Regions from separate parts of the Enterobacter mori genome, predicted to be linked through region 1. Evidence: predicted binding sites of a transcription regulator. Region 1 holds the regulator's gene; each other region holds the start of a gene.

Region 1 (3,210 bases):
GCCCGCTGCCGCCCCCAGCGCGTTACCCAGGTTAAACGCACCGATATTCACGGAAGAAGAGAGACCTGGCGCTTCATGGGCGACACGCATCACCCTCATCTGAAGCGGGGGTACCACGGCAAAGGTGGCAGCGCCCCACACGACCATCGCGATCGCAGCACCCCATTCGTTGCGTGCCAGCCACGGGATCGCAATCATGATGACAATCAGCAGGGTTAAAAAGCCTTTCAACGTACCGCTCACCGAACGATCGGCCAGTTTCCCGCCCAGATAGTTTCCGATAGAGAACCCCACGCCAATCAGCACCAGCATCGCGGTAATAAAGATCGGCGTCGCGTGGGTGATATCGTGCAGCACCGGTGAGATATAGGTGTAGAGGGTAAACATCGCACCGGCCCCCAGCACCGTGGTCAGCAGCGCGGAAAGCACCTGAGGACGCATCAGCACCGACAGCTCTTTACGTACGTCAGGACGTTCACCGGCGCTCCCTTTCGGTAAGGAGAAGAACAGCGCCACCATCGCCACCACGCCCAGCCCTGCTGTCGCCAGGAAAGACATTCGCCAGCCAATCACTTCACCCAGCCAGGTGGCCGCAGGCACACCGCCTATGTTGGCGATAGTCAGCCCCATAAACATGGTCGCCACCGCGCTGGCCTGCTTGTGCTTCGGAACCACACTTGCCGCAACAACCGAGCCCAGACCGAAAAATGCGCCGTGGTTCAGGCTGGTCAGAATACGCGACAGCATCAAAGTGGTGTAATCCGGCGCAATTGCGGAGAGCACGTTGCCCAGCGTAAAGATCGCCATCAGAAATATCAGCGCATTGCGACGCGCGCGGTGCGACAGCAGCAGCGTCATCAGTGGGGCCCCGACCATCACGCCGATGGCATAGGCGCTGATTAACATCCCGGCCGCAGGAATAGAGACGTCCACGCCCCGTGCGATAACAGGCAGTAACCCCATCGGGGAGAATTCAGTAGTGCCAATCCCAAAGGCGCCAATCGCCAGGGCCAGCAGAGGAAAATTGATTTTCATGAGTCAACTCCGGATGCCGTGTCATCACGCGACACAGAACTAAGAAGTCAAAAGCATGACATCAATCACAAAATTTGAGAAGTTAACATTTTGGCAAAAGATTTTTGCCAGAGAGGTAACAATCGGAAGAAAATGAGGAGGGAGAGGACTCTCCCCCCGCGTAAATCAGTGCAGCGCAGCCGTCAAACCACCGGCAACAATCAATGCCAGCACGATAAAGGTGGTCACCAGCGAAAACTTCAGATCGGAACTCATCAATTTTTCTCCTTTTAATCACCCCACGAAAAGTGAGTTTGCTCATTTTTACATAGTTTACGTCAAAAATCTTCCTGGATTTAAACTGATATCCACTTTAGCTCTTCCCCTTTTCATCAAGATAGGACAAAATTCCACGCTAAATTTATTAGCGTACCGGCCATTGATCCCCTCCTGACGTCCTGTGTCGTTTTCCCGGCGTGTCGCAACTCAAGATTGCGTAATAAGGGTGAGAGAAGGCAAACGTTTACCTTCAAGTTTTTCAGGAGTTTAGGATATGGTCTGGAGTGACATTGAATGGCAACAATAAAAGACGTAGCAAAACGCGCAAACGTTTCCACTACAACCGTATCACATGTAATTAACAAAACCCGCTTCGTCGCGGAAGAGACGCGCAACGCCGTCTGGGCGGCGATCAAGGAGTTACATTACTCCCCAAGTGCGGTTGCGCGCAGCCTGAAGGTGAATCACACCAAGTCGATTGGCTTGCTGGCAACCAGCAGTGAAGCGGCCTATTTTGCCGAGATCATCGAAGCGGTTGAGAAAAACTGCTTCCAGAAAGGCTATACCCTGATTCTGGGCAACGCGTGGAACAGCATCGAGAAGCAGCGCGCCTACCTGTCGATGATGGCGCAAAAGCGCGTCGATGGCCTGCTGGTAATGTGTTCCGAGTACCCGGAATCCGTGCTGTCCATGCTGGAAGAGTATCGCCACATTCCGATGGTGGTCATGGACTGGGGTGAAGCGCGCGCCGACTTCACCGATTCCGTTATCGATAATGCCTTTGAAGGCGGCTATATGGCCGGTCGTTATCTGATCGAACGCGGTCACCGCGAGATTGGCGTGATCCCGGGTCCGCTGGAACGCAACACCGGTGCGGGCCGTCTGGCCGGGTTTATGAAGGCAATGGAAGAGGCGCTGATCACCGTGCCGGAAAACTGGATTGTTCAGGGCGACTTTGAGCCGGAATCGGGTTACCGTGCAATGCAACAGATTGTCTCCCAACCGCATCGCCCGACGGCTGTTTTCTGTGGCGGCGATATTATGGCGATGGGCGCGCTCTGCGCCGCCGACGAGCTGGGCCTGCGGGTGCCGCAGGATATTTCCGTGATCGGGTATGACAACGTGCGTAACGCGCGCTTCTTCACCCCGGCGCTGACCACCATTCACCAGCCAAAAGACTCGCTGGGCGAAACGGCTTTCAACATGCTGATGGACAGGATCGTCAACAAGCGTGAAGAATCCCAGTCGATTGAAGTTCACCCGCGCCTCATCGAGCGCCGCTCCGTGGCGGACGGTCCGTTCCGCGACTATCGCCGTTAATCGCATTCCGGGGGCCAGTTATGCTGGCTCCCGTAGCCACTCCCGATTCAAGGTTTCACTGTCTCCCAGATAATCCAGCAGCCAGGCCATCGCAGGCGATACGTCGTTTTGCTGCCAGGTCAGACAGCAGGCCGCATCCGGGAACGGATTTTCCAGCGTCAGCGCTTTCCACTCCCCGGTATCGATGCGCGGTCGCGCGAAGTGAACGGGCACCATCGCCACGCACAGCCCCGCAGAAAGACAGGTTGCCGACGATTCCCAGTCAGGAGCCACCACGCGACGCTGGTTGTCCAGGAGCCAGGTGATGCGCTTGGGCAGCGAGCGCGAGGTATCTTCCAGCACCAGCGACGGCCAGTTGCGCAGCGTGTCATCGCTGAGAGGGCCTTCCATTGCCGCCAGCGGATGATCGCTGGCGACAACGCAGGTCCAGCTCAGCATCCCCATATCGCGAAACGCATAGCGTCCCCCGACGGGGATCGCCTGCGTTGCCCCAATCGCCATCTCCACCCTGCCATCCGCCAGCGCATCCCAGACGCCGTTGAACACCTCCTGGGAGACACGTAGTTCGACATCAGAAAAATGACGATAGAAATCCAC
Region 2 (3,210 bases), 390 kb from region 1:
TGGCAGGGTAAAGTTATCCGTGGCAACAATCAGCAGGTATTACTTGAGCAACTGGAACAGGCAGGGATCCGCGTACCTTACTCCTGTCGGGCAGGTATTTGCGGATGCTGTCGAATCAAACTGGTCGAGGGTGAAGTTACAGCGCTGAAGAAATCGGCGGTAGGTGATGACGGTACGATTTTATGTTGCAGTTGTGTGCCGAAAACGTCCGTCCAGCTGGAAGCTTAAACGGCCTGTTCAAGGCTGAACGAATCAACGCGCAGCTGGGGTTTCAGCCTGTCATTCATGACTTTAATCGCATCTCCTAACTGCATAACTCGCCCGGCGATGGTCACGCCGGGCTGCGCTAACAAACAGAGCGCGGCGTTTTCACCGGGTTCAACGACCAGTAAATTCACCTCTTCTGCGGTATCGCTCAGATTGACGCTTGCCGCATCGCCCGTTGCCGGGGTCCAGCTCATGCCGTGTGCAAGAAAATGCCAGCTTTTTGGCATTTGCGGTTTCAGGAAACGGATGGCCACCAGCGCATTCAGGACCAGCTCAGCGCGCTGTTCTTTTGAGAGCGTCAGGTCGCGGCATTTTTCTTCGAAGGAGAAATAAAGCGCAGCATCGTCCACGCAAAAGCCTGACGGCGAGAAAGCGTCCGGGGTTAACATTCGACGCGGAAAACGTGAACGAAACAACATGCCATTGGCTAAATCGAGCATCATTCGATCATGCTCGTCGCAAAAATACCAGCGCCAGTTATCGTCAGGTTTAATTCGCATGTGTCTCTCCCGTCCCCAAACGTCCTGTACTAAAAATGTCCTGTTTGCCGCCTCGTTTATAACACCATTAATAAAAGACTATAATGACTAAATAAGCAACAGTGACGGAATATAAAACAACCAGGGCCGGAAATAAAGCCCTGGTTGTCTGATTAGGAGAAAAGATTAGATATGAGTAACGATTTCTTTAATCAATGGCGGGCCTTTAAAAATAAAGCCGGAATAAATTTGCACCAGTGATGCCCCGGCAGCCATCTTCTCGCGGGCAGCGATAACAGAGTCGATACCGCCCACGCCAATAATGGGCAGACGTCCCTGTAATTCAGCAGACAGTGCGCGAATAATTTCCGTACTTTTTAATTGTACCGGACGGCCACTTAACCCACCCGCTTCGTCACAGTTTTTCATTCCCTGAACGAGAGAACGATCGAGCGTCGTATTGGTTGCTATCACTCCATCAATATTATGACGCACTAAACTGTCGGCAACCTGGATCAATTCTTCAATAGAAAGATCCGGCGCGATCTTAACCGCGACCGGAACATATTTATGGTGGATCGCCTGGAGTTCGTTTTGTTTATTTTTAATGGCACTCAGAAGATCGTCCAGCGCGTCGCCATATTGTAATGAACGCAGGCCTGGGGTATTGGGTGAAGAAATATTCACCGCAATATAACCGGCATAGGCATAGACTTTTTCCATACAAATCAGATAGTCATCTTTGCCCTGCTCTACCGGCGTGTCTTTATTTTTACCAATATTGATGCCTAATACGCCATCAAAATGGGATTTTTTAACGTTCTCCACCAGATGATCGACACCAAGGTTGTTGAAGCCCATACGGTTGATCAGACCCTCAGCTTCTACCAGGCGGAACAGACGCGGCTTGTCGTTACCCGACTGCGGACGCGGCGTAACGGTACCGATTTCGATGGAGCCAAACCCCATCGCGCCCAGGGCATCAATACATTCGCCATTTTTATCCAGACCGGCCGCCAGGCCCAGCGGATTCTTAAAGGTCAGGCCCATGCATTGGACAGGTTTTTCCGGCACATTTTGACGCACCAAAGCAGCCAGAGGCGTGCCTGTAATACGACGTAATTGCTGGAATGTAAATTCATGAGCGCGCTCAGGATCGAGCTGGAAAAGGGCTTTACGAACGAAGGGGTAGTACATGAACTCTCCTGGATTCCCGGTGTGCAAACCGGGAGGGGATTATGTGCGATCCCGCCCGGAAAGGGAATTGACCTGCGGCAAAAAAGTCGCGCAAAACGCAAACGTTTACTTCCACGCCGATTTCTTATGCACTTTTTCGCATTTAAATTGCAGATAAATCATTTAGTGGAATAACCCGGCGATGTCACACTCCTTAAAATTGTTATGAATGTTAGATAAAAGCAAACAATTAGTTATAAGGAGCAAACATGCGCGTCATCACCCTGGCCGGTAGTCCACGGTTCCCCTCGCGTTCCAGCGCTCTGCTGGAATATGCCCGTGAAAAACTCACTGCTCTGGATGTGGAAGTGTGCCACTGGAATCTGCATAACTTCGAACCTGAAGATTTGCTCTATGCCCGTTTCGACAGCCCCGCGCTTAAAACCCTGATCGAGCAACTCAAGGGGGCAGATGGCTTAATTGTGGCGACTCCCATTTATAAAGCCTCTTTTTCTGGCGCACTGAAAACCCTGCTCGACCTGCTTCCGGAGCGCGCGCTGGACGGCAAAGTGGTGCTGCCGCTGGCTACGGGCGGTACGGTTGCCCATTTACTGGCCGTGGATTACGCCCTGAAACCGGTGCTGAATGCCCTGAAAGCGCAGGAGATCCTGCATGGCGTTTTCGCAGATGATTCACAGGTCATCGACTATCAACACAAACCCCACTTTACGCCGAATCTGCAAACCCGCCTTGATGCCGCACTGGAAACGTTCTGGCATGCGCTGCATCGTCGGGATATCCAGGTTCCCGCTTTTAATCCGTCGCAAGGAGTCGCTCATGTTTAAGACACTGACACGCATCGGGCTGGCAGGGCTGATGGCTCTGTCGTCGCTGGCTTATGCGGCGGAAACCGCACCGGAAAGCCTGCGCATCGGCTATCAGAAAGGCAGCGTCAGCATGGTGCTGGCGAAAAGCCACCAGCTTCTGGAAAAACGCTTCCCGAACACCACATTCTCCTGGGTGGAGTTCCCTGCAGGCCCACAGATGCTGGAGGCGTTGAACGTCGGGAGTATCGATTTGGGCAGCACGGGTGATATTCCGCCTATCTTTGCTCAGGCTGCCGGGGCCGATCTGGTCTATGTGGGCGTCGAACCCGCTAAACCGAAAGCCGAGGTCATTCTGGTACCTGAAAATAGCGACATTAAAAGCGTTGCCGATCTTAAAGGCCATAAAGTAGCTTTCCAGAAAGGTTCCAGCTCACACAACCTGCTGCTGCGCGCCCTGCAAG
Region 3 (3,210 bases), 270 kb from region 1:
TCTCCTGCTTCCTCTCAGGGATTGGCGGCACCCTGTTCGATCCACCGCGTACCGCGCTGGTGGTGAAGTTGATCCGTCCGCAGCACCGGGGACGCTTCTTCTCGATTCTGATGATGCAGGACAGCGCGGGCGCGGTGATTGGCGCGCTGCTGGGCAGTTGGCTCCTGCAGTATGATTTCCGTCTGGTTTGTGCGACCGGTGCGGTGCTGTTTATTCTCTGCGCCTTGTTCAATGGTCTGTTCCTGCCCGCGTGGAAACTGTCGACGGTGAAAGCACCGGTGCGAGAAGGCCTGGGCCGCGTTTTGCGCGACAAACGCTTTGTCACCTATGTGCTCACCCTGACGGGGTACTACATGCTGGCGGTGCAGGTTATGCTGATGCTGCCGATCATGGTTAACGACATTGCAGGAACCCCTGCCGCCGTGAAGTGGATGTATGCCATTGAGGCCTGTCTGTCATTGACGCTCCTCTACCCGATCGCCCGCTGGAGCGAGCGCCGCTTTCGTCTGGAGCATCGCCTGATGGCAGGGCTTCTGCTGATGACGCTGAGCATGATGCCCATCGGGCTCGTGAATTCGCTGCAGCAGCTGTTCATGCTGATTTGCACCTTCTACATCGGCTCGATCATTGCCGAACCCGCGCGTGAGACGCTAAGTGCCTCGCTTGCCGACGCGCGCGCGCGTGGCAGCTATATGGGGTTCAGTCGACTTGGGCTCGCCCTTGGCGGTGCGCTGGGCTATGCCGGAGGCGGCTGGCTGTTCGACGCCGGTAAAGCGCTAAGCCAGCCGGAACTGCCGTGGATGATGCTCGGCGTGGTGGGCTTTATGACCCTGCTGGCTCTGTGGTGGCAATTCAGCCAGAAGCGCAGCGCGAGCGGCATGCTCGAACCTGGCGCCTAGTTCTTCTTTCTGGCGGGCGTCCTTTCCCGCCTCAATTCTCAGTTTTTTCTGCTGGTTTCTCCCTATTCACACTGACATACTGGCGTATCAGGACAGATGCGCCGATTTTTCGTTGAGGAACATTATGAAGAAGATTGTCATTGCCGCTGCGTTAATTGTGAGTGGCCTGCTGGTAGGCTGTAACCAGCTTACGCAGTACACCGTCAGTGAGCAGGAAATTAATCAGGCGCTGGAAAAACATAATAACTTTGCCAAAGACATCGGCGTCCCGGGCCTTGCCGATGCACATATCGTCCTCAGCAATCTCGCCAGTCAGATTGGACGTGAAGAGCCGAACAAAGTCACCCTTTCCGGTGACGCAACGCTGGATATGACCTCATTATTTGGCAACCAGAAAGCCGATATTAAGCTGAAGCTCAAGGCGCTGCCGGTCTTCAACAAAGAGAAAGGGGCCATTTTCCTGCAGGAAATGGAGATCGTCGATGCGGTCGTCACGCCGGACAAAATGAAGCCGGTACTGCAAACCCTGATGCCTTATCTGAATCAGTCGCTGCGTAATTACTTTAACCAGCAACCCGCCTATGTCTTAAGCGAAGACAAGAGTAAGGGTGAAGCGCTCGCGAAAAAATATGCAAAAGGGATAGAGGTGAAACCGGGAGAAATCATTATTCCTTTCACCGATTAACCTGAAGGGCGCGGAAGCGCCTTTTTTTTCGCAGAAAAGTGTGCAAACGAAAACGTTTCCGCTTATGATTTGTGTCCGGCAAAAACAGCCATCCTTATGACTGATTCCTGACAAGCCGGAGCTTCCATGACTGCACAACCCCAGGTTCTTAAAATCCGCCGCCCTGACGACTGGCATATCCATCTGCGCGATGGCGATATGCTGAAAACCGTCGTGCCCTACACCAGCGAAATTTATGGCCGCGCGATTGTTATGCCTAACCTGGTCCCGCCAGTCACGACCGTCGATGCCGCGATGGCTTACCGCCAGCGTATTCTTGACGCCGTTCCGGCGGGGCATGATTTCACCCCGCTGATGACCTGTTACCTGACCGATTCACTCGACCCGAACGAAGTGGAACGCGGGTTTAACGAAGGCGTCTTCACCGCGGCGAAACTCTACCCGGCCAATGCCACCACCAACTCCAGCCATGGTGTGACCAGCATTGATGCCATCATGCCCGTTCTGGAACGGATGCAAAAACTGGGCATGCCGCTGCTGGTACACGGGGAAGTGACGCACGCCGAGATTGATATCTTCGACCGTGAAGCCCGGTTTATCGAAACGGTAATGGAACCGCTGCGCCAGCGTCTGCCTGCCCTCAAAGTGGTGTTTGAACACATCACCACCAAAGATGCCGCAGAATATGTTCGCGATGGCAACGATCTTATCGCCGCCACCATCACGCCTCAGCACCTGATGTTTAACCGTAACCACATGCTGGTTGGCGGCGTGCGCCCTCACCTCTATTGCCTGCCGATCCTTAAGCGCAATATCCACCAGCAAGCCCTGCGTGAACTGGTTGCCAGCGGTTTCTCCCGCGCGTTCCTGGGAACGGACTCCGCCCCGCACGCGCGTCACCGTAAAGAGGCCAGCTGCGGCTGCGCTGGCTGCTTCAACGCGCCGACGGCGCTGGCAAGCTATGCCACCGTGTTTGAAGAGATGAATGCCCTGGAACATTTTGAAGCGTTCTGCTCCCTCAACGGCCCACGCTTCTATGGTCTGCCGGTCAATGAGACCTTCATCGAGCTGGAGCGCAAAGCAAGCCAGGTGGACGACGCGATTCCGTTGACGGATGACACGCTGATCCCATTCCTGGCCGGTGAAACCGTACACTGGACGGTAAAACGTTAAAAAATCAATGCCTCTTGTTGTCAAATCCATAATATACCTGTATATATAAACAGTATATTACACAGGGGGCATTTATGCGTATTGAAGTCACCATTGCCAAAACAACCGTTCTGCCTGCTGGCGCACTCGATGCGCTGGCGGGCGAGTTATCCCGTCGTATTCACAGCACCTTTCCTGAAAATGATGGCGCCGTAACGGTACGTTACGCGGCCGCAAACAACCTCTCCGTCATCGGCGGTGCAAAAGAAGACAAAGATCGTATCAGCGAAATCCTGCAGGAAACGTGGGAAAGCGCCGACGACTGGTTCATTACGGATTAACCTTGCTCCCTCATTGTTTTGTTTTGCCGGGTCGCCCCGGCTTTTTTTGTTTTTTATCCTGGATAAGTTCAAATTATTTCAGCATCTTCTTAGAAAATCGTGAACAAGACGGTGTTTTATTGTTCGAACAATC
Region 4 (3,210 bases), 1.5 Mb from region 1:
AACCAGTGCGCCTGCCTGCTGGCCGGTGGCCATGAGCAGGGTCGTTTTTGCCGGAACCTGATCAGAGACATCAATAGCTTTACGCGCCAGCACCACGAAACGGGTGATGTTTTGCGTCTGGTTTGCCAGATTGCGTTCAAGCACCTGCAGCCCATACAGCGCACCACCCGCTTCGCTGCCGAGCGCGGCGACGGTTGGGGAGTTAGCCTGCGCCACTTTTTCCATCGCCGCTGAGGTGCTTTCGGTGTACTCAATTTTCCAGTTCGGATAGCGGTTCAGGAACTGGCTGCACTGCTGGAACGGTTGAGGATGGCTGTAAACCGTCTCAATTTTGCTTAAATCCGTTGAGCCGGAGACCAGCACGCAGTGGTCGATTGGGATTGTCAGCTCGCCAACCAGCGACAGGCTGGTGTGCTGGAGCAGATCGTAGACATCATTAATGGCGCCGGAACTGGTGTTCTCAATAGGCACCACGGCGTAATCCGCCTGGCCGGTTTCTACCTGGTTGAAAATATCAGCAAACTTCGCACAGCCGCTCTCAATGAACTCTTCAAAATGGCGGGCTGCGTACTGGCGCGCAGCCAGGTGGGAATAGGAGCCTTTTGGACCAAGGAACGCGACGCGTGCAGAGTGCGGGTTGGTTTTGTTCAAATGCTGCTGGAGTAACGCTTGCTGGGTGAGAACGGAGTCTTCAATGATGAGCTGGAACAGACGGGTGATGTAGTGGGCATCAAGATGATGCGCTTTCCCGAGCTGAATCAACCGTTCCAGTAAATCGCGCTCGCGGTCGATATCCCGCACGGGACGGTGAGAGTCCAGCTTGGCTTTACCCACCTCGACGGCGAGGGCGCGGCGTTCTGCCAGCAGCGCCAGTAATTTCTCGTCCAGCGCGCTGATTTTTACGCGCAGATCCAGTAACGGGTTTTCCGGTGTCATAGTGTTGCCTGTCTCGTTTTATCGTTATCAATAAAAAAGGCCTCCCGCTGTGGGAGGCCTTGTTGTTCGTCTTCGCATTCTTTATCACACGACGAAACGCCTCCCAGTCAGGGGAAGGTAAAAAAGAATGCGAAGAAGAACTGCGTGTGTTTCATAAAGTCATCCTGTGATTGATACCGTTAAAGTACCCGTACTGTTTTCACCCTGTCAATAAAAAACGCGCCCGAAGGCGCGTTGGCGGTACACTCAATTTAAAGGATTACTCTTCTTCAACTTCTTCCGCGAAGCTGGCGTCTTTCACCGATGTTGCGGCGCGACGGGCTTCACCTTTGTGTTGCACTTTATTGAGCTGCCGTTCCAGCTTGTTGATCAAATCGTTAATAGCGGTGTACATATCTTCATGTTTTGCGCTGGCGACCAGATGGCCGTTTGGAGTATTGATAGTTGCGTCAGCGATGAAACCCTGCGGTTCCTTGGACAGAATGATATGTGGGTTAATCAAATGTGTTTGCCATTTATCCAGTTTGGCGAGACGGTCTGCGACGTGCTGGCGGATTGCCGGAGTAATTTCCATTTGTTTACTGGTAATGTTCATTGTCATAAATTTTACCTCTTGTCTTTCCGTCTTGGTGATTCCAGCATACCCAACCTAATGTCAAAATGTGTGATTTATATCACGTTATTTTGTCGGTTTTTGTCAGGGAATCTTTTTTGTGAGGCAGGGCAGGAAGAGGTGAGATTTACCTTGTCGAAGATAAAAATTGAGGCCATAGTTGACTGGATGTGTTGAGGCTAAAGCGCTTCAGCGTGTTACAGAATGAATAAAAAATCGGCAGCCCTGAGGCTGCCGATTTGCATTGACGCTTCTGTCAGGTGTTGCTGCTGTTCGCGGCGATGATTTTCGCGACCTTTTCAGCCTGCGAAGTCATCTGCATCTGACGATACGCATTTTCCATCAGCTTCAGGCCATCGCGCGTTGCCTGAGTGTCCGGGTAGTCACGCAGCATGCCTTCAACACGGTTAACCACGGCAACCCATGCGCCACGGCGCGTATAATATTCCGCCACGGAGTATTCATATTTCGCCAGACGATCTTTCAGGAACACCAGACGTTTGGTGGCATCGGTAATGTACTGACTGTTCGGGTAGCCGCGCACCAGCTTGGAGAAGTCATTGAAGGCATCACGCGCGTGCTGCGGGTCACGGTCAGAACGATCCACGCCGAAGAAGCCCTGTAGCGCACTGTCATCCAACGCCATGTTGGTCAGTCCGCGCATATACATGACATAATCGATGTTAGGATGAGTTGGGTTCAGACGCATGAAGCGATCGATGGTGGCCTGAGCCAGCGGTAGATCGGCATTTTTATAGTACGCGTAGATAAGATCTAACTGTACCTGCTGTGAATAGGGACCAAATGGATAGCGATTATCCAACGCTTCCAGTTGCGTTATCGCCTGTTTCCAGTTACCGTCCTGCAACTTTTGTTGTGCAGTCGCATAGATTTCATTCGGCGGATTGTCAGGGACCTGTTCATTTGAACCGGAGCAGCCCACCAAAGCCAGGCTCAACGTGGCCGCTGCCACCAGATATTTCATGCGCGTCATGACGTTTTGACTTTCCTCAAATGTTTGTCCGGGAGAAACTCTGTTCCTGCTCCCGATTAAGACCAGCTACAATAGCACACTATATTAAACGGCAAAGCCGTAAAACCCAACGTTAAACGAAGAAGCAGTTTATGGCACAACGAGTAGAACTCACCGCAACAGTCTCCGAAAATCAGCTCGGTCAACGCTTAGATCAGGCTTTGGCCGAATTGTTCCCTGATTATTCGCGTTCACGCATAAAAGAATGGATCCTTGACCAGCGCGTGATGGTAAACGGCAAGATCTGGGACAAACCAAAAGAGAAAGTGTTAGGTGGGGAAGCTGTCGCCATCAATGCTGAAATTGAAGAGGAAATCCGCTTCGAGCCGCAGGATATCCCACTGGACATCGTCTATGAAGATGATGACATTCTGGTGATCAACAAGCCGCGCGACCTGGTTGTTCATCCGGGCGCGGGGAATCCAGACGGCACGGTACTTAACGCACTTCTTCATTATTATCCGCCGATTGCGGATGTCCCACGTGCAGGCATCGTTCACCGTCTGGATAAAGACACTACCGGCCTGATGGTGGTGGCGAAGACCGTTCCCGCTCAGACCCGTCTGGTGGAGTCGCTGCAGCTGCGTGAGATTACTCGCGAATATGAAGCGGTGGCGATTGGACACAT

The links. The regulator PurR, encoded in region 1, represses purine synthesis genes. The targets are predictions, from matches to a motif close to CANGCAAACGTTTGCNTG.
Region 2: pyrD (quinone-dependent dihydroorotate dehydrogenase) is a predicted target of PurR. The motif match lies at 2,038-2,055, and genes of this name have one in related genera.
Region 3: pyrC (dihydroorotase) is a predicted target of PurR. The motif match lies at 1,630-1,647, and genes of this name have one in related genera.
Region 4: raiA (ribosome-associated translation inhibitor RaiA) is a predicted target of PurR. The motif match lies at 1,635-1,652, and genes of this name have one in related genera.

The regions. Positions count from the first base shown of each region.
Region 1 is NZ_CP104285.1:1,988,161-1,991,370, reverse strand. Features, by position in the region: gene N2K86_RS09505 (MFS transporter) at 1-1,035, opposite strand, end outside; gene cydH (cytochrome bd-I oxidase subunit CydH) at 1,201-1,290, opposite strand; gene purR (HTH-type transcriptional repressor PurR) at 1,588-2,613, shown strand; gene punR (DNA-binding transcriptional activator PunR) at 2,632-3,210, opposite strand, start outside.
Region 2 is NZ_CP104285.1:1,598,897-1,602,106, reverse strand. Features, by position in the region: gene N2K86_RS07460 (YcbX family protein) at 1-228, shown strand, start outside; gene zapC (cell division protein ZapC) at 225-767, opposite strand; gene pyrD (quinone-dependent dihydroorotate dehydrogenase) at 933-1,943, opposite strand; gene ssuE (NADPH-dependent FMN reductase) at 2,192-2,767, shown strand; gene N2K86_RS07440 (sulfonate ABC transporter substrate-binding protein) at 2,760-3,210, shown strand, end outside.
Region 3 is NZ_CP104285.1:1,714,289-1,717,498, reverse strand. Features, by position in the region: gene mdtH (multidrug efflux MFS transporter MdtH) at 1-899, shown strand, start outside; gene N2K86_RS08065 (lipoprotein) at 1,024-1,584, shown strand; gene pyrC (dihydroorotase) at 1,711-2,757, shown strand; gene dinI (DNA damage-inducible protein I) at 2,832-3,077, shown strand.
Region 4 is NZ_CP104285.1:3,511,226-3,514,435, reverse strand. Features, by position in the region: gene pheA (bifunctional chorismate mutase/prephenate dehydratase) at 1-936, opposite strand, end outside; Phe leader region at 967-1,092, opposite strand; gene pheL (pheA operon leader peptide PheL) at 1,044-1,091, opposite strand; gene raiA (ribosome-associated translation inhibitor RaiA) at 1,196-1,537, opposite strand; gene bamD (outer membrane protein assembly factor BamD) at 1,806-2,543, opposite strand; gene rluD (23S rRNA pseudouridine(1911/1915/1917) synthase RluD) at 2,675-3,210, shown strand, end outside.